3 regions of the Streptomyces sp. NPDC046870 genome follow, and region 2 is predicted to be linked to each of the others. Evidence: riboswitches for the same ligand, from Rfam matches in the RefSeq annotation. Region 2 holds a riboswitch; each other region holds the start of a gene.
The links. Region 2 has a riboswitch for thiamine pyrophosphate ahead of thiO (glycine oxidase ThiO). Riboswitches for the same ligand answer to the same signal wherever they lie in the genome.

Region 1 (6,676 bases), on a different contig from region 2:
GGACGGCACGGTCGTCATCGACCCCTCCGACCAGGACCCCGTGGTCAGCGAGCTGGTCCGACAGGGACTGCCGGTCGTCTCGGACGGCCGCCCGGCCGGCGCGCTCCCCGTGACCGCCTGGGTCGACAACGACCACGAGGCCGCCGTACTCGGCATCCTCGACCACCTCGCCGCCGCCGGCGCCCGCCGCATCGGCCTGCTCACGGGCACCACGACGGACACGTACACCCACCTGTCGACCACCGCGTACCTGCGCTGGTGCGAGCGGGTCGGCCAGGACCCCGTCTACGAGGCCTACCCGGCCCACGACCCGTGCGCGGGCGCCGTCGCCGCCGACCGGCTGCTCGCCCGCCCCGACCGGCCCGACGCGGTCTACGGGCTGTTCGACCCCAACGGCACCGACCTGCTCGCCGCCGCCCGCCGCTACGGCCTGCGCGTCCCCGACGACCTGCTGCTCGTGTGCTGCAGCGAGTCCACCGGGTACGCCAGCACCGAGCCGCCGATCACCACCCTGTCCCTGAAGCCGCGCCGCATCGGCACCGCGGTCGTCCAGCTCCTCATCGACGCCATCGAGGGCGTCGAGTCGGACCAGCCGGTCGAGCAGGTGATACCGACCGAACTGATCGTGCGCACCTCGTCCCAGCGGCGGCCCCCACGCACGACGGTCAGCCCGCCGCGGACACCGGACGACACGTAGGGTCTTTCGTTTGGATCATGCCGGGCTGCGGGCCCTGGCACCGCCCGCCGCACCGACCCTCCCCGTGGACCCGGCCGGTGCGGCACAGGGTGACCCGTCGGCGCATCCACGGGCGGGGCGGACCCGGTGGACCGAGGGCCCGGCCGGCCGACAGCCCGTCGAACATCTGCCCAAACGGGGCGAATGCCGCGGCGAACTGGAGTCTTGTTCCGATTCACCACCCCTGGGTCATCACACGGCGCGACGCGCGTTCCTATGATGGGCCCACGACACCGCGGACCGCTGCGACCAGGCAGTCCGAAGCGGTGCAGATGCGGCGCGATGGTGGAGGGGTCTGATGACTCAGGGGGCCGGTCAGGGACCCGAGGCGGAGCGGACGGCGACGCTGCGCGATTTCCGGGTACCCGCGTACGTCCACGAGACCGGTCCGTACGTCCAGCAGATCCACCCCGGCGACGTCGTACCGCCCGCCGACGAGGCGTATCCCGAGGGCTACACCCCGACCCAGCGCGACCTGCCCGTCATCAACCGCGGCGACACCCTCCAGCTCCCCGTCGAGCCCGCCCCCGCCGCCCCGGTCCCGCAGCCCGCGACCGGGCCGGGCCCGCTCTATGTCGTCGGTGACGTCCACGGCTACCTGGACGAGCTGGTGGCGGCCCTGCAGGAGCAGGGCCTGATCGACGCCTCGGGGCAGTGGTGCGCCGGCACCGCCCGCTTGTGGTTCCTCGGCGACTTCACCGACCGCGGCCCGGACGGCATCGGCGTCATCGACCTGGTCATGCGGCTGTCCGCCGAGGCCGCGGCGGCCGGCGGCTACTGCAAGGCCCTCATGGGCAATCACGAGCTGCTGCTCCTCGGCGCGAAGCGGTTCGGCGACACGCCCGTCACCTCCGGCGCGGGAACCGCCACCTTCCAGGCGGCCTGGCTGCTCAACGGCGGCCAGAAGACCGACATGGACCGCCTCCAGGACCACCATCTGCAGTGGATGGCCCGCCTCGACGCCGTCGAGGAGGTCGACGGCTATCTGCTCCTCCACTCGGACACCACCGCCTACCTCGATTACGGCGACTCCATCGAGGCGGTCAACGACACCGTCCGCGAGGCTCTGACCCGCAACGACGCCGACGAGGTCTGGGACCTGTTCCGCAAGTTCACCAAACGCTTCTCCTTCCGCGACGAGGGCGGCGCCGACGCCGTACGCTCGCTCCTCGATACGTACGGCGGCACCCGGGTCGTTCACGGGCACAGTCCCATTCCCTACCTCCTCGGCCAGGTCGGCTCCGAGGACGGCGAGGAGAGCACCCGCCCGGTCGTCGAGGGACCGCACGTCTACGCCGACGGACTCGCCATCGCCATGGACGGCGGAGTGACCATGGCCGGGAAACTGCTGGTCCAGCAACTTCCCCTGGACGGCTGACCGTTCGGCCGGCAGGCATCCCCCAGCCGCGTACGCGCAGGCCGGACCGCAATTTCCGGCAATCCCCTGTCACCGCGCGCCGTCACGGCTCTACCATCGGCTTATCCGTAGCAGGCTCCCCTCCGTTTCTGCCCGACGGCTCGCCGGCGTGCGAGCCCCAAGCCCTACGGAGCATCGGGGGATGCACATGAACAGCGTTCCGCAGCACCTGCAGAGCGAGGACCGCCAGGAATTCGAGCGGCTCCTCGATGAGGCGCTGCGCTCCGCACCGCACCGACCGGAACTGGCCGCTGTCGGACAGCGGCTCAACTCCGAACAACTGCGCACCATGGCGCTCGCCGCCTCCGCCCTGATCACGGCAGCGGCGGCGGCCGAGTACCAGCACTACGTCAAGCTGCGCGACGAACTGCGTCACCCGGCGCTGTCCGGCCCGCCGGCCGTCGGCAACTCCGAGGAGGACGACTCCGGTTCGGCCACCGCGGGCCTCGCCACCGCTCTCGGGGAGGCCGCCGAGAACACCGGCGCGGGCGCCATCGCGGTCATCGCCGTCCTGGCTCCCGTCCTCTCCGGGACCGCCGCGGTGATCTTCCTGCTCGTCGGCTACGTCCTGAAGGCGCTCGACCCCGGCCAGACCTTCGCCCGGACCATGCTCACCGCCGGATGGGTGTTCGGTGCCATCACCGCGGCGGCCGTCCTCGTCGCCGCGGTCGGACTGCTGCTCACCGCTCTGCGCAACAGCACCCCGGCGGACGACCGGGCACGGGACGCGGCCCGCGAGGAGCTGGCCAGGGCCAGGGAGGCATGGCGGGACGCCCTGCTGGAGCGCGGCATCCTGCCCTTCCTCCGGGAGGCACTCGCCGAGCCCGGCACGGCCGCCGGGCACTCGTCGATTCCGCCCGCACCGACCGGCCGCATACCTCGCCTCGGTTACGACCGCCCCGGCTTCAGCAGCCCCGGCGACGGCACCGCGACCGGCCGTCCGAGCTTCACCAGCCCCGACTACACGAGCCCGGACTTCGGAGGCCCGGACCACCAGCCCGAGTGATCCGGGCCGGCCCACCGGTGTGCTGACACCACACCGGCCGGCCGTCGACCCGCTGCCCCGCCGCACCAGCCGGCCGTCAGGGGACCGGCCGGCGCGGCGAGTTCAGCGTGCTGCGCTCAGTCAGTCCGCGATCGGCAGGTACACCCGGTTGCCGGCGGCCGCGAACTCCTGCGACTTCTGGGCCATGCCCTCCTCGATCTCCGCCCGGCTGCCGCCGTGCTCCCGCCGGATGTCCTGCGAGATCTTCATGCTGCAGAACTTCGGCCCGCACATGGAGCAGAAGTGCGCCGTCTTGGCGGGCTCGGCCGGCAGGGTCTCGTCGTGGAACTCCCGAGCCGTGTCCGGGTCCAGCGCGAGGTTGAACTGGTCCTCCCAGCGGAACTCGAAGCGGGCGTCGGACAGCGCGTCGTCCCACTCCTGCGCACCGGGATGCCCCTTGGCGAGGTCCGCCGCGTGTGCGGCGATCTTGTAGGTGATGACGCCGGTCTTGACGTCGTCCCGGTTGGGCAGGCCTAGGTGCTCCTTGGGCGTGACGTAGCAGAGCATCGCCGTGCCCCACCAGGCGATCATCGCGGCACCGATGCCGGAGGTGATGTGGTCGTACGCCGGCGCGACGTCCGTGGTCAGCGGGCCGAGCGTATAGAACGGGGCTTCATCGCAGATCTCCTGCTGAAGGTCGATGTTCTCCTTGATCTTGTGCATCGGGACGTGTCCCGGGCCCTCGATCATCGTCTGTACGTGGAAACGCCTGGCGATCCGGTTGAGTTCCCCGAGCGTCCTCAGCTCCGCGAACTGCGCTTCGTCGTTGGCGTCCGCGATCGACCCCGGCCGCAGGCCGTCACCCAGCGAGTACGTGACGTCGTAGGCGGCGAGGATCTCGCACAGCTCCTCGAAGTTCTCGTACAGGAACGACTCCTTGTGGTGCGCCAGGCACCACGCGGCCATGATCGAACCGCCGCGCGAGACGATGCCGGTTTTGCGATTCGCGGTGAGCGGCACGTACGGCAGCCGGACGCCCGCATGGACCGTCATGTAGTCCACGCCCTGCTCGGCCTGCTCGATGACGGTGTCCTTGTAGATCTCCCAGGTCAGTTCCTCGGCCTTGCCGTCGACCTTCTCCAGGGCCTGGTAGAGCGGCACCGTGCCGATGGGGACGGGGGAGTTGCGCAGGACCCACTCGCGCGTGGTGTGGATGTTGCGGCCGGTGGACAGGTCCATGACCGTGTCGGCGCCCCAGCGGGTCGCCCAGGTCATCTTCTCGACCTCCTCCTCGATGGAGGACGTCACCGCGGAATTGCCGATGTTGGCGTTCACCTTCACCAGGAACCGCTTGCCGATGATCATCGGCTCGATCTCCGGGTGGTTGACGTTGGCCGGCAGCACCGCCCGGCCCGCCGCGATCTCCTCGCGCACCACCTCGGGGGAGACGTTCTCCCGGAGGGCCACGAACTCCATCTCCGGCGTGATCTCGCCGCGGCGGGCGTACGCGAGCTGCGTCACCGCCTGGCCGTCGCGGCCCCGCCGCGGTTGTCGCGGGCGTCCGGGGAAGACCGCGTCCAGGTTCCGCAGCCCGCCGCGCGGCGCGGTGTGCTTGATGCCGTCGTCCTCGGGACGGACCGGACGGCCCGCGTACTCCTCGGTGTCGCCGCGGGCGATGATCCAGTTCTCCCGCAACGGCGGCAGGCCACGGCGGACGTCCGTGTCGACGAGTGGATCGGTGTACGGGCCGGATGTGTCGTACAGCGTGACCGACTGCCCGTTGGTGAGGTGCACCTGACGGACCGGCACGCGCAGATCGGGGCGCGAGCCCTCGACGTACGCCTTGTGCCAGCCGATGGACTTCCCGGCCTCCTGTGACTTCTCGTCCTGGACGGAGGCAGGCGTGCGTGCGTCCTTGTTGGCCATGAGACCTACTCCCTACGCCGGCATTACCCGGTAACAGGTTCGGCGGTCGACGCAGCGGTGTCCGTCTGCCGACGTTTCCTGTGGAACGCCTCTTGTTCCACGTGAAACGTCGCGTGTACGGAGTTCAGCGCCCTCTCAGCCCGGTGCTCCGAGCTCCCGCGTGTACAAAGGTGCTCCCACGCTAGCGTCATGTGTGGCGCGGTGAACAGTGGGCCCCCCGCCGTTCTTGCGATGATCGGGCGGTGACCAGGATCGAGCAGTACCCTTACCAGCCGCCCGAGCCGCCCCGCCGAGACGGCCCGGAGCAAGGGGATGGACACGGCCACGGGCCGCGCGGCCATGGTCACTCACATGGCCACAGCCACGGCCCCGCCACCCCCGTCTCCCAGCACCTGCGCAAGGTCATCGCGGCGATCCTGGTCCCCTTCACCGCGGCGGTCCTGGTCGGCCTCGTGGTGCTCTGGCCGGGGCAAGCTCCCTCCCACAAGCGCACCGGCGTCGGCTTCGACCGGCAGACCCAACAGGCAACGGTCAGCCGGGTCGTCGAGGTCAGCTGCAAGTCGGTGAACGCCTCCGGCGGCACTCCGGCCGGCGACACCTCCAACACCGAGGGCACGTCGGCGGAGGCCAACAGAACCTGCAAGAGGGCCACCATCCGGATCGACACCGGTAAGGACAAGGGCCGTACCTTCACCGAGATCGTGCAGCCGGACCAGTCGCGGCAGCTGCACCAGGGCGAGAAAGTCGTGGTCGCCTATGAGCCCTCGGCCCCCAAGGACCTGCAGTACTCGGTGACCGATGTGAACCGGACGTTCCCCATGGCACTGCTCGCGGGGATCTTCGCGGTGGCCGTCGTGGTGGTGGGCCGGCTGCGCGGAGTCATGGCGCTGGTCGCGCTCGCCGTGAGTTTCCTCGTGCTGACCCTGTTCATCCTGCCGGCGATCCTGGAGGGGGCGAACCCGCTGCTGGTCGCCGTGGTGGGGTCGAGCGCCATCATGCTCATCGCCCTGTACATGTGCCACGGGCTGTCGGCGCGCACGTCGGTGGCGGTGCTCGGCACACTGATCTCGCTCTGCCTGATCGGCGTGCTCGGGTCGCTGTTCATCGGCTGGGCCGCGCTGACCGGTAACACGGACGACAGCACCGGCCTGATCCACGGCCTGTATCCGTCGATCGACATGAGCGGTCTGCTGCTGGCAGGCGTCATCATCGGTTCGCTCGGCGTCCTGGACGACGTGACGGTGACACAGACCTCCGCCGTCTGGGAGCTGCACGAGGCCAACCCGTCGATGGGCTGGCGCGGGCTGTACCGGGCGGGCATCCGCATCGGCCGCGACCACATCGCGTCCGTGGTCAACACCCTGGTGCTCGCCTACGCCGGTGCCGCACTGCCGTTGCTGCTGCTGTTCTCCATCGCGCAGAGCAGCGTCGGCACCGTGGCCAACAGCGAGCTGGTGGCCGAGGAGATCGTGCGCACGCTCGTGGGCTCGATCGGTCTGGTCGCCTCCGTCCCGGTCACCACCGCACTGGCCGCGCTCGTCGTGTCGGCCGACCGGACCGGTCCCGGTGTCCCTGCGCCCGCCGGGGCACAGCCCGCGCCGGCACGCGGCGG
Region 2 (6,676 bases):
GGTGGCCGTCGTCCGGGCTCTGCGCGGCGACCTCGCCCTCGTCGTACTCGGAGGTGATCCGCTTGCCGGCCACCTTCACCTTCAGCCCGGCGTCCGTCAGCTCCTGCTTCGCGCTCTCCAGGTCGTCGCCGGTGACGTCCGGCACGTCGATCGGGCTGCCCTTGCTGACGATCAGCGCGATCGCCGAACCCGCGTGCCGCTCGGTGCCCGCCTCGGGCGTCGTACCGATCACCGAGCCCCTGGGGACGTCGTCGCTGAACTCCCGGGTGACCATGCCCGGCTCCAGGTCCTCCGCCTTCAGCCGCGCCCGCGCCCGGGCGAGCGACTGGCCCGCCACGTCCGGGACGTCCACCGTCTTCGGTCCCAGCGACACGGTCAGCGCCACGGAGTCGTGGTCCCGGATCCGCGCGCCCGGCGCCGGATCGGTGCCGATCACCGTGCCGCGCTCGACCGTGTCGCTGTACGCGCGCCTGACCTTCCCGACGTCCAGCCCGGCCGTCTTCAGCCGCTCCCTGGCCTGCGCCTCCGTCTTCGCCAGCAGCGGCGGCACCTTGGTGAACTGCCCGGAGTTGATGTACCACACCCCGGCGCCGACGCCGAACACCACCAGCACGGCCGCGATCAACGCCAGCACCGCGCGCGCGGACCGCGCCGGGCGCCGGCGGGGCGGCACGGGCGGGCTCTGGAAGCGGGCGGTGCGGTCGACGCCGTTCCCCGGGCCGCCCTCGAACGCGTCCTCCTCCACCGGCAGCGGCCGGGACGGGGGTTCCCCCACGCGGGCGAAGCCGAGGGTGGGGGAGGTCAGCGCACGCGGGATCACGCTCGTGCGGTCCTCGGCGTTGTCGTGCTCCGCGGTCAGGGCCTGCGGCGGCAGCGCGTCCAGCTGCTCGTCGGTCAGCGACAGGTGGGCCTCGCGCACCTGGGCGAGCAGGGCCACGGCGTCGTGCGGCCGGACGTCCGGGGTGCGCGCGGTGGCCGACGCGACCAGCTCGTCCAGCTGGTACGGCAGGCCGGGCACGAGCGCCGAGGGCGGCGGCACGTCCTCGTGGAGGTGCTTGTAGAGCACCTGGGCCGGGGAGTCCCCGGAGTGCGGCTTGGCGCCCGTCAGCATCTCGTACAGGACCACACCGCAGGCGTACACGTCGGCCCGCGGATCGGTGATGCCCTGCTCGATCTGCTCCGGCGCGAGGTAGGAGACGGTCCCGAGCACGGCACCCGTCGTGCTGGTCACCGTGTCCACGGAGCGCACCAGCCCGAAGTCGGCGACCTTGACCCGGCCGTCGTCGCCTATCAGCACGTTCTCGGGCTTCATGTCGCGGTGCACGAACCCGGCCCGGTGCGCGGCGCCGAGCGCGGCGAGCACCGGCTCCAGGACGTCCAGCGCGGCCCGCGGCTGCACCGCGCCCCGCTCGCGCAGCACGTCCCGCAGGGTGCAGCCGGCGATGTACTCCATCGCCAGGTAGACGTACGACCCGTCGGTCCCCTGGTCGAAGACCTGCACCACGTTGGGGTGGTCGAGCCGGGCGACGGACTTGGCCTCCCGGATGAACCGCTCGACGAACGCGCCGTCGGCCGCGAGCGTCGGGTGCATCACCTTCAGCGCGAGCACACGGTCCAGGCGGGTGTCCAGGGCCCGGTAGACCGTGGCCATCCCGCCGGCCGCGATCCGCGCGTCGACGCGGTACCGGCCGTCGAGCACCTGCCCGACGAGGGGGTCCTGAAGGGTCGTATCCACGAGAGGCGAGTCTACGAGGGGCACCGGCGGTTCCCGCGCCGAGACCGCTTTCCCACCAGCACTGCAGCCGACCTGTGACGCACCCACGACCTGGCGGCCACCGACCGGACGCAGACCGCGGCACCGGTCAGAACGCGGGACGCTCGGGGTCCAGCACGGCCAGGCCCTCCGCGGGGGACGACGCCTCGGCGAGGTACCTGCGGGGAATCCGCCCGGCCCGCCGGGCCAGCCGGCCCCCCTCCACCGCGAGCTTCATGGCGGAGGCCATCAGCTCCGGCTCCTGGGCCCGGGTCACCGCGGAGGCGAGCATCACACCCGCGCACCCCAGCTCCATCGCCAACGCCGCGTCCGACGCCGTACCGGCCCCCGCGTCCAGGATCACCGGCACGCGCGCGTGCTCCACGATCAGCTGGAAGTTGTGCGGGTTGCGGATCCCGAGCCCGGACCCGATCGGCGACCCCAGCGGCATGACCGCGGCGCACCCCACGTCCTCCAGCTTCCGCGCGAGCACCGGATCGTCGTTCGTGTACGGCAGCACCGTGAACCCGTCGTCCACCAGCGTCTCCGCCGCCTCCAGCAGCTCCACCGGATCCGGCAGCAGCGTCCGCTCGTCGGCGATGACCTCCAGCTTCACCAGGTCCGTGCCCAGCGCCTCGCGGGCCAGCCGGGCGGTCAGCACGGCCTCGCCCGCGGTGAAGCAGCCGGCCGTGTTCGGCAGCACCCGGATGCCGAGCCTCTCCAGCACCGACAGCACCGAGCCGTGCACGGAGGGGTCCACCCGGCGCATCGCGACCGTGGTCAGTTCCGTACCGGAGGCGACCAGCGCCCGCTCCAGCACGTCCAGGCTGGGCGCCCCGCCCGTGCCCATGATCAGCCGGGAGGAGAAGGACAGGTCACCGAGGACCAGGGGATCGTCGGCCATGGCTCAGCCTCCCTGCACGGCGGTGAGGACCTCGACCCGGTCGCCGTCGGCGAGGGCGGTCGTCGCCCACCGCGCGCGCGGGACGACGGTCTCGTTGACGGCGGCGGCCACCCCGCGCGGGGCGGCGGTGAGGGTCCGGACGAGGGTGTCGAGGGCGGTGCCCGGGGCGATCTCCCGGCGCTCCCCGTTGACGGAAATCATGACCGGGCTGTTCATACGGGCTGCTCCACCTCTTCCCTCGTCTCCCCGCGCTCCTGCCTCGTCCCCACGCGCGCGGCGGCTCCCCAGGCCGTGGCGCCGAACCGCCGCGGCGTGAACGGACGGGCCTCCTCCGGCAGCTCGCCGGTGACCAGCGCGTGCGCCAGCACGTCCCCGGTGACCGGCGTGAGCAGCACGCCGTTGCGGTAGTGCCCGGTGGCCAGCAGCAGCCCGGCCAGCCCGGACGGGCCGAGCAGCGGCGCGTTGTCCGGGGAGCCGGGGCGCAGCCCGGCCCGGGTCTCGGTCAGCGGCAGCTCGGTGATGCCGGGCACCAGCTCGTGCGCGTCGCGCAGCAGCTCGTACACGCCCCCGGCGGTGACCGTCGTGTCCCAGCCCAGCTCCTCGCTGGTGGCGCCGACGACCAGTTCGCCGTTCTCCCGGGGCACCAGGTAGACCTGGCTGCCCCGCACCACGGCCCGCACGGTCCGGTTCAGGAACGGCGCGTACCGGCGCGGCACGGTCAGCCGCAGCACCTGCCCCTTCACCGGCCGCACCGGAGGCAGCAGCTCGTCCGGCACGCCCGCGAGCCGCCCGCTCAGGCTGCCGGCCGCGAGCACCACCCGGTCCGCGCGCAGAGCCGTGCCGTCCGCCGTGGTGACCCCGGCGGCCCGCTCGCGCACCACGTCCAGCCGCTCCGCCCACGCCCGGTGGAACACCACGCCGGCCCGCTCGCACGCGGCCACCAGGGCCGCCGCCAGCCGGCGCGGGTCGATCTGGTGGTCGCCGTCGACCCGCAGCCCGCCCCGCACCCCCGGCGCCAGCATCGGCTCCAGGCGCCGGCACTCCCGCCCCGACAGCCACTCCGAGGCGAGGCCCGAGCGCTGCTGGAGCGCGTGCAGTTCGCGCAGGTGGGCGCGGTCGTCGGCGTCCAGGGCGACGGCGAGGGTGCCGCAGCGGCGGTAGCCGAGGTCATCGCCGGTCAGTTCGGTCAGCTCGGCCGCGAAGGCGGGGTAGCGGCGGGCCGACTCCAGGTTCAGGGCGAGCAGGGTCTCCTCGCCGTAGTGCAGTTCGGTGACCGCGGCCAGCATCCCGGCCGCGACCTGCGCGGCCCCGCCGCCGGGTGAGGGGTCCACCACGGCCGTGGCCAGCCCGCGCTGCGCCGCGCGCCAGGCCGTGACCAGGCCGATGATCCCACCCCCGATGACGAGGACGTCGGACGTACGTGACGACATGGGCGTCCAGCCCCTCCCTTCGCCGGCATGACCCGGATCAGGTTCGTACGGTCGGAGGCCGCGAGCCTCCCTCTCAGCCCGGTGCGTCCGGGCTCCCGCGAGTGCTTGTACGGTGGCAACCCTAGCCCGCCGCCCCTCTCACCCGTAAGGGAGCCCCGTTCCATGGCCCGGTCGCTCGACGGACTGATCCTCGCCCCCGTGGCGGACCAAGCCCCAGGTCAGGTGGGCACCCGCACGCGGTTCGCGTACCACGAGCAGGACGGCGCGATCTGGGCGGAGTACGCGGGCGGCGACGTCGTGCGCGGCCATCTGGTCGGCACCCGCGAGGGCGACCGGCTGGACTTCCGGTACGTGCAGCTCAAGACCGACGGGACCACCTCCTCGGGGCACTGCGTGTCCGCGGTCGTCGAGCTGCCGGACGGGCGGGTGCGCCTGGACGAGACCTGGGAGTGGGAGTCCCAGGCCGGCTCCGGTACGAGCGTGGTGGAGCAGGTCACCGAGCCCGCCCCCTGACTGACTCCTCGTCAATTGTCTATGGTGATCGGGTGAGCGAGCAGACAGCGCGAGAGGGCACGGCGGCGGCGCGGCGCGTGGCCGTCGTCGGCGCGGGCATGGCCGGGGTGCAGACCGCGGTCGCCCTGCGGGAGCAGGGCTTCCGGGGCGACGTGACCGTCATCGGCGCCGAGCCGCACCAGCCGTACGACCGGCCGCCGCTGTCGAAGGCGGTGCTGCTCGGCAAGGCCGAGGACTCCGCCTTCGAGGTGGACTTCGAGTCCCTCGGGGTCGAGCTGCGGCTCGGCTGCGAGGTGTACGGCGTGCGCCCCGCCGAGCACGAGCTGGACACCGCGACGGGCCCGGTGGCGTACGACGTCCTGGTCCTCGCCACCGGCGCCGAACCGGTCCGGCTGCCCGGCACCGAGGGCATGCCCGGCGTGCACCTGCTGCGCACCCTGGACGACGCCGAACGGCTGCGCCCCGTGCTCGCCCGGCAGCACGACATCGTGGTCGTGGGCGCCGGCTGGATCGGCGCTGAGTTCGCCACCGCCGCCCGCGAGGCCGGCTGCGCGGTGACCGTCGTGGAGGCCGCCGGCCAGCCGCTCGCCGGTGCCCTGCCCGCCGAGGTCGCCGCGCCCATGGCCGCCTGGTACGCCGAGGCGGGCGTGGAGCTGCGCACCCACGCGCGCGTGGAGCGCGTCGAGCCCGGCGAGGTGGTGCTCGCCGACGGCACCCGGCTGCCCGCGGGCGCCGTCGTCGTCGGCATCGGCGCCCGCCCGGCCACCGGCTGGCTGGCCGGCTCCGGCATCGAGCTGGGGGCGCACGGCGAGGTCCTCACCGACGACCGCCTGTGCACCTCCCTGCCCGATGTGTACGCCGTCGGCGACTGCGCCTCCTTCCCGTCGGCGCGCTACGGCGAGCGGCTCCTCGTCCACCACTGGGACAACGCCCTGCAGGGCCCGCGCACGGTCGCCGCGAACATCCTCGGCGAGACCCCGGCGGTCTACGACCCGGTGCCGTACTTCTGGTCCGAGCAGTTCGGCCGCTTCGTCCAGTACGCCGGTCACCACACCGGGGCCGACCGGCTGGTGCGGCGCGGCGATCCGTCGGGCCCCTCCTGGACGGTCTGCTGGCTCCGCCAGGGCCGTCTGGTGGCCCTCCTGGCCGTCGGCCGCCCCCGCGACCTGGCCCAGGGCCGCCGCCTGATCGAGGCGGGCCGGCGGATGGACCCCGAGGCGCTGACCGACCCGGCGCGGCCCCTGAAGAACGCCACGGCCGGGCACACCCTCCCGCCTGGACCTGCCTGACTTCCGACTGTCGGTGGGGGATGGCAGGCTAGGGAGCGTGACCGAGATTGACGCAAAGATCGATGCTCTCGTCCCCGCATGGCTCACCCTGCCCGACATCGCCGACATGCTCGGTGTCGAGGTGACGCGTGTCCGGCAGCTGGTCAAGGAGGGCCAGCTCATCGCCGTGCGCCGCGGTGAGAACAGGGCGCTGCACGTCCCCGCCGCCTTCATCGACGGGGACAAGGTCGTCAAGGGCCTGTCCGGGACCCTGACGCTCCTGCGGGACGACGGCTTCACGGTCGAAGAGATGATCGAGTGGCTCTTCACCCCCGACCCGACCCTGCCCGGCACCCCCGCGCAGGCCCTGAGCGAGAATCGCGGCACGGAGGTGAAGCGCCGCGCCCAGGCGCTCGCCGTCTGAGCCGATCCGCAGCAGGCAGGTGGCGTGCGGGCCGGACGCCCGTACGCCACCGCGCACCACCGCCAGGGACACCGACCACGGGGGACCACGCATGTCCGACACCGCCCGCGCCGCGCTCGCCGACGCCCGCCTGTACCTCTGCACGGACGCCCGCACGCGCCAGGGCGACCTGCCGGAGTTCCTGGACGCGGTCCTGGCCGGCGGGGTCGACGTCGTGCAGCTGCGGGACAAGGGCATGGAGGCCGCCGAGGAACTGGAGCATCTGGAGGTCTTCGCCGACGCCTGCGCCCGGCACGGCCGGCTGCTCGCGGTCAACGACCGGGCGGACGTCGCCCATGCCGCCCGCGCCGACGTGCTCCACCTCGGCCAGGGTGATCTCCCGGT
Region 3 (6,676 bases), on a different contig from region 2:
GGACCGGCAGCTTGCCCCACGGGCTGTCGGCGGCCGTGCCGGCGACGGTCGCCGGGACCACGTTCTCGAAGCCGAGGAAGCGGGCCACGAACGCGTCGGCGGGCCGCTGCCACACCTCGAGCGGCGTCCCGGACTGGGCGATCCGCCCGTCCCGCATCACCACCACCCGGTCGGCCAGCGCGAACGCCTCTGCCTGGTCGTGGGTCACGGCGAGCACGGTCGTCCCCAACCGGCCGAACAGCTCCCGCAGTTCGACCACCAGCCGCTCCCGCAGCGAACGGTCCAGCTGGCCCAGCGGCTCGTCCAGCATCAGCAGCCGGGGCCGGGGCGCCAGCGCCCGGGCGAGGGCCACGCGCTGCTGCTCGCCGCCGGACAGCGAGGCCACCGCCCGCCGGGCGGCGCCGGGCAGCCCGACCAGCTCCAGCAACCGGCCCACCTCGGCGTCCCGTTCGCCCTTGGCGACGCCGTGCATGCGCAGACCGAACGCCACGTTCGCGCCGACGTCCCGCTGCGGGAACAACTGGTGGTCCTGGAACATCAGTCCGACGCCCCGGCGGTGCGCGGGTACGCCCGCCTGGTCCCGTCCCCCGAGCAGGACACGGCCGCCGGACAGCGGCTGGAGCCCGGCCACGGCCCGCAGCAGGGTGGACTTGCCGCTGCCGCTGGGGCCGAGGACGCACACCACCTCGTGTTCGGCGACATCGAGGGCGACGGCGTCGAGCACGGCCCGCCCGCCGAAGCGCACGGTCGCGGCATCCAGGCTCAACAGCATCTAGAACTCCCCCGTCCGGTCGGTCCGCAGCCGCTCCAGAATGAGCAGCGCGGCGGCGCACACCACCATCAGAATCGTCGAAAGAGCCATCGCCTGGCCGTAGTTGAGTTCGCCGGGACGGCTGAGCAGCCGGGCCACCGCGACCGGGAGCGTCGGGTTGTCGGGCCGGGCGATGAACACGGTCGCCCCGAACTCGCCCAGCGACACGGCGAACGCGAACCCGGACGCGACCAGCAGCGCCCGCCCCACCAGCGGCAGATCCACCTCCCGCCACACCCGCCAGGGCGAGGCGCCGAGCACGGCCGCCGCCTCCCTGAGCCGGACGTCCACCGCGCGCAGCACGGGCACCATGGTCCGTACGACGAAGGGGGCGCCGACCAGCGCCTGGGCGAGCGGCACCAGGATCCAGGACTGGCGCAGGTCCAGCGGCGGCCTGTCGAGGGCGATCAGGAAGCCGAAGCCGACGGTCACGGCGGAGACGCCGAGCGGCAGCATGAGCAGGGCGTCGAAGCCCCGCACCAGCCGTCCCGCGTCCCGCCGGGCCAGCGCGGCGGCGGCGAGAGCCCCGATCACCACGGCGATGGCGGTGGCCGCGACCGCGTACTGCAACGAGGTCCACACCGCGTGCACGGGCGCCACCAGGAACGTACCGCCGTCCGCGCGCATCAGCGCCCGGTAGTAGCCGAGACCGGGCGCGTCCAGGGAGCGGCGGACGAGGACGGCGAGCGGCAGGACCAGCAGCAGCGCGACGACGGCGAGGACCGAGGCGAGCAGGGCCCACTGTCCGGCGCCGCGCGGGCGCCGGGCCGTCACCGTCGGGTCCACGAGCCGCAGCGCCGTCTCCCGGCGCCGTACCGTCCAGGCGTGCACGGCGAGGACCGCGCCGACCGCCGCGAACTGGACCAGGGTGAGGACGGCGGCCGTGGACAGGTCGAAGACCTCGGAGGTCTGCCGGTAGATCTCCACTTCGAGGGTGGAGAAGGTGGGGCCGCCGAGGATCTGCACCACACCGAAGGAGGTGAAGGTGAACAGGAACACCATCAGGGCGGCGGCGGCCACGGCGGGCGCGAGCGCGGGCAGGGTGACCTTGCGCCAGGCCGTCAGCGGGGAGGCGCCCAGCATCCGGGCGGCCTCCTCCTGCCGGGGGTCGAGCTGCGCCCACAGGCCGCCCACGGTACGGACGACGACCGCGAAGTTGAAGAAGACGTGGGCCAGCAGGATCGCCCACACCGTGGTGTCCAGCCGTATCCCCCACAGCTCGTCCAGCAGCCCGCCCCGGCCGAGCAGCGCCAGGAAGGCGCTGCCCGCGACGACGGTCGGCAGCACGAACGGGACGGTGACGACGGCCCGCAGCAGCTGCTTGCCCGGGAAGTCGAGGCGGGCGAAGACGTAGCCGGCGGGCAGTGCGAGCAGCAGGGTGAGCGCGGTGGAGGCGAGTGCCTGCCAGGTGGTGAACCACAGCACGTGCCGGATGTCCGGCCGGGTGACGACGTCCGCGATCCGGCCGAGGTGCCAGGCGCCGTCCGTCTCCAGCCCGCGCGCGACGATCGCGGCCACGGGCCAGGCGAAGAACAACGCGAAGAACGCGACGGGCAGGGCCATGAGGCCGAGCCGCGCCGCGCTCCCGCGCCTGTCCCTGACGCGGGCGGTCACTTCAGTACGAGTGACGTCCACGACTTGACCCACTGGTCGCGGTTGGCGGCGATCCTGTCCGGCGCCACGGTGGCGGGGTCCTTGGCGGCCGGCCCGTACTTCGTGAAGTCGGCGGGGACGGCCGCCCCCTCCACGACCGGGTAGACGAACATGTTCAGCGGCATGTCCTGCTGGAACTCCTTGGTCAGCAGGAAGTCGAGGAACGCCTTGCCGCCCTTGGTGTTCTTCGCGTGGCTCAGCAGCCCGGCGTACTCGGTCTGCCGGAAGCAGGTGCCGTACGACACCCCGGTCGGGGCGGTGGCGGGCCTCTTCTTGGCGTAGATCACCTCGGCGGGCGGGGAGGAGGCGTACGACACCACCAGCGGCCGGTCGCCGCCCGCCTTCTTCCCCTCGGAGGAACCGGAGAACTCCTGGTAGTAGGCCTGCTCCCAGCCGTCGACGACCTTGACGCCGTTGGCCTTGAGCTTCTTCCAGTAGTCCTGCCAGCCGTCGTCCCCGAACCGCGCGGCGCTGCCGAGCAGGAAACCGAGGCCCGGCGAGGAGGTCGCCGCGTTCTCGGTGACGAGGAGGTTCTTGTACGCGGGCTCGGCGAGGTCGGCGAAGGACTGCGGCGGGGTCAGCTTGTGCGCGCTGAACCAGGCCTTGTCGTAGTTGACGCAGATGTCGCCGGTGTCGACGGGCGTGACGCGGTGTTTGTCCTGGTCGACGCGGAACTCGGGCCGGACCGTGTCGTAGCCCTTGGCCCGGTACGGCTGGAACAGCCCGTTGTCCAGGGCTCGGGAGAGCAGCGTGTTGTCGACGCCGAAGAAGACGTCGCCCTGCGGGTTGTCCTTGGTCAGCACGGCCTTGTTGACGGCCTGCCCGGCGTCGCCGTCCTTGAGGACCCTGACCTTGTACCCGGACTGCTTCTCGAAGTCCTTCAGCACGTTCTTGGAGACGGCCCACGAGTCGTGGCTGACCAGCGTCACGGTCTTGGAATCGGCGGCCGGTTCGCTCTTGCCGGAACCGCACGCGGACAGGCCGATCAGGCCGAGCCCGACCGCCACGGCCACGAAGGTCTTGTTGTGCACTGGATGTCCTCCTGGGGTTGACCAGGAAGAGGCGCGGCCCTGCCCGGGCTCCGCTGGGGAGACCCGGGCAGGGCGCAACAGCTTGAGTGATGACCGAACTTCCTACCCAGAATGACCTGGGCGAGGTTCAGAGGGTCTGCGGCCCGGTGCCGCACTCTCAGCGCTGTGGCGCTCCCCTGTCGGAATATGAAGATATGTGGACCGGGTCAGATTACCGCTCGGTGGCCGCGAGCTGACCGCAGGCCCCGTCGATCTCCTGCCCGCGGGTGTCCCGGACGGTGACGGGCACGCCGTGCGCGGCGATGGCCTCCACGAACGCCTTCTCGTCCTCCGGCCGCGACGCGGTCCACTTCGACCCCGGCGTCGGGTTCAGCGGGATGAGGTTGACGTGCACGGGCCTGCCCTTCAGCAGCCGTCCGAGCCGGTCGCCCCGCCACGCCTGGTCGTTGATGTCGCGGATGAGCGCGTACTCGATGGACAGCCGGCGCCCGGACTTCTCGGTGTACTCGAACCCGGCGTCCAGCACCTCGCGCACCTTCCACCGCGTGTTCACGGGGACGAGGGTGTCGCGCAGCTCGTCGTCCGGGGCGTGCAGGGAGATCGCGAGCCGGCACTTCAGGCCCTCGTCGGCGAACCGGTGGATGGCCGGCACGAGCCCGACGGTGGAGACGGTGATCCCGCGCTGCGAGAGGCCGAGCCCGTCCGGGGCGGGATCGGTGAGCGCCCGGATGGCGCCGACGACCCGCTTGTAGTTGGCGAGGGGCTCGCCCATCCCCATGAAGACGATGTTGGACAGCCGCGCGGGGCCGCCGGGCACCTCACCGTCCCGCAGCGCCCGCATGCCGTCCACGATCTGGTGGACGATCTCCGCGGTGGACAGGTTCCGGTCCAGCCCGGCCTGTCCGGTCGCGCAGAACGGGCAGTTCATGCCGCACCCGGCCTGCGAGCTGATGCACATGGTGACCCGGTCCGGGTACCGCATCAGCACGGACTCGACCAGCGTCCCGTCGAACAGCCGCCACAGCGTCTTGCGCGTGGTCCCCTGGTCGGTGGACAGGTGCCGGACGACGGTCATCAGCTCAGGGAACAGCGCTTCCTGGAGCTTGGCGCGGGAACCGGCGGGGATGTCGGTCCACTGCTCCGGGTCGTGCGCGTACCGCGCGAAGTAGTGCTGCGAGAGCTGCTTGGCACGGAACGGCTTCTCACCGATCCCGGCCACGGCGTCCTTGCGCTCGGCGGGCGTGAGGTCGGCGAGATGCCGCGGCGGCTTCTTGGCTCCGCGCGGCGCGACGAAAGTGAGTTCTCCGGGCTTGGGCATGGTGCATCCAGTGTCGCAGATCCAAACGGGTGACCTGGGGCTGTCACCGTCGCGGATCGGGACCAAGGGCCCGGCGGGTCCGTGGCGCGGTCGTCGTCAGTCGCCGTCGGTGTTGCCGCTTAGGCCTCGTCTCCGGCTCTTCTGGGCGCTGCTCAGCAGTTCGCCCGCGCCGCGTGTGAGGGCCGCCACGATCCGGACCCAGCGCGGGCCGCCGCGCTCCGCCCACACCACGCAGACGCAGCCGCCGACGGCGAGGGCCAGGATGCCGAGCAGTGGAAAGATCATGTTTCCCCCCTGTGTTCCTGCGTACCTTGCCATGCGAGGTGTCACCACGTCACGGGCAGGGTCCTCGGCCCGCGGATCAGACCCCGCGTCTGGAACCCGACTTCCCCGGGCGGCACGGCCAGGCGGATGCCGGGGAAGCGGGTCAGTACGGCGCCGATCATGACCTCGGCCTCCATGCGGGCCATGACGGCGGCCAGGCAGTGGTGCGGGCCGTGCCCGAAGGCCACATGGGCGAGGTTGTCGCGGTCGAAGTCCAGGGCGTCCGGGTCGGGGAAGACCTCGGGATCGCGGTTGGCGGCCAGGTAGGCGTTGTAGACGACGTCACCGGCCCGTATCAGCCGCCCGCCGACCTCCACGTCCTCGGTGGCGACCCGTGGGATGCCGACGCCGTTGCGGTGCGGGACGTAGCGGAACAGTTCCTCCACGGCCCGGGGCAGCAGCTCCGGCTCCCGGCGCAGCCGGTCCAGGTGCCCTGGGTGGGTGAGCAGCGCGTACATCATCGACGCGCTGTTGTTGCGGACCGCGTGGCCCCCGCTGACCTGGACGGCGATGGCCAGGGACGTCGCCTCGTCGTCGGTGATCTCGCCGGCCTCGGCGGCCCGTGCCAGCACCCCTGCCAGATCGTCTCGGGGGTCCTCTCGGCGGCTGCGGAGCAGTTCGGTGACCCGGGCCCGGGTGATCAGGGCCGCCTCTCTGGCCCGCTCCTGCGCATCGGCTCCCGCGGACAGCAGGGCCTCGCCGGTCGCGGCCCAGCGGTGCCAGTCCTTCTCCTCGACGCCGAGGAAGTCGCGGAGCACGGCGATCGGGAAGGGACCGTGCAGATGTTCCACGAGGTCGGCCGGGGCTCCGGCGCGTTCCATCCCCTCCAGCAGGCCGGCGGCCCTGCGCTCCGCGAGCGGTCGCAGCCGCCGCATGCTCCGCCCGGTGAACGCGCGGGCGACGACCCGGCGCAGCCGGGCGTGCCGGGGCGGATCGATGTACTGCAGGCCCGCCGTCTGCGAGGCCACCGGCACCGGGCGCATGGTGGTGACGGCTCGGCCGACGACCCCTGCCCGGGAGAAGCGCGGGTCCGAGGTGACGAACCGGACGTCCTCGTACCGCGTGACCAGCCAGGCGCACCCCTCGCCGTACGGCAGCCTGATCCGCGCGACCGGTTCCTCGCGCAGCAACACGTCCAGGAAGGGATCGGGGACCAGCGCGGGCAGATCCTCGACGGGCCAGTACCGGACGGGCGGGGGTGGTGTGCCGGCCATGAGGTCAGGGGCGGGGCCGGGGACAGCGGAGGCGGGGGCCGGGCCCGCGGGTGTACGGGCGGCGGCCCGGCCGGCTGGGGCTGACGAGAGGCCCGCAGAGGCAGGGCCAGCGGACTCGGTAGCGGTTGAGGCGGCGGGCACGGCAGGCGTACGGGCGGCGTCGGCCGGAGCGGACGCCGGGTCGTACGGGGTGGGCGTCGGGTCGAGGGGCATCGGCTCACTCCCTGCTGCGTCGCCGGGCGGCGGTGGAACGGCCGTCCTCTGCAGGAGTCTGCCGCGCGCCCGCGCCGGCCGCCGATTCGTGATGCGGCATCCGGGTGCCGCG

Region 1: another riboswitch for thiamine pyrophosphate. It lies ahead of thiC (phosphomethylpyrimidine synthase ThiC); the one in region 2 lies ahead of thiO (glycine oxidase ThiO).
Region 3: another riboswitch for thiamine pyrophosphate. It lies ahead of AB0946_RS25835 (thiamine ABC transporter substrate-binding protein); the one in region 2 lies ahead of thiO (glycine oxidase ThiO).

The regions. Positions count from the first base shown of each region.
Region 1 covers NZ_JBEYXM010000003.1:42,000-48,675, forward strand. Annotated here, with positions in the region: gene AB0946_RS08745 (LacI family DNA-binding transcriptional regulator) at 1-697, shown strand, start outside; gene AB0946_RS08750 (metallophosphoesterase) at 1,035-2,114, shown strand; gene AB0946_RS08755 (hypothetical protein) at 2,296-3,159, shown strand; gene thiC (phosphomethylpyrimidine synthase ThiC) at 3,280-5,064, opposite strand; TPP riboswitch at 5,057-5,234, opposite strand; gene AB0946_RS08765 (YibE/F family protein) at 5,307-6,676, shown strand, end outside.
Region 2 covers NZ_JBEYXM010000040.1:41,234-47,909, forward strand. Annotated here, with positions in the region: gene pknB (Stk1 family PASTA domain-containing Ser/Thr kinase) at 1-1,735, opposite strand, end outside; gene AB0946_RS39940 (thiazole synthase) at 1,863-2,657, opposite strand; gene thiS (sulfur carrier protein ThiS) at 2,661-2,873, opposite strand; gene thiO (glycine oxidase ThiO) at 2,870-4,087, opposite strand; TPP riboswitch at 4,085-4,196, opposite strand; gene AB0946_RS39955 (hypothetical protein) at 4,250-4,600, shown strand; gene AB0946_RS39960 (FAD-dependent oxidoreductase) at 4,633-5,889, shown strand; gene AB0946_RS39965 (Rv2175c family DNA-binding protein) at 5,927-6,292, shown strand; gene thiE (thiamine phosphate synthase) at 6,384-6,676, shown strand, end outside.
Region 3 covers NZ_JBEYXM010000013.1:106,276-112,951, forward strand. Annotated here, with positions in the region: gene AB0946_RS25825 (ABC transporter ATP-binding protein) at 1-772, opposite strand, end outside; gene AB0946_RS25830 (iron ABC transporter permease) at 773-2,374, opposite strand; gene AB0946_RS25835 (thiamine ABC transporter substrate-binding protein) at 2,422-3,495, opposite strand; TPP riboswitch at 3,577-3,683, opposite strand; gene rlmN (23S rRNA (adenine(2503)-C(2))-methyltransferase RlmN) at 3,707-4,813, opposite strand; gene AB0946_RS25845 (hypothetical protein) at 4,910-5,098, opposite strand; gene AB0946_RS25850 (cytochrome P450) at 5,140-6,351, opposite strand.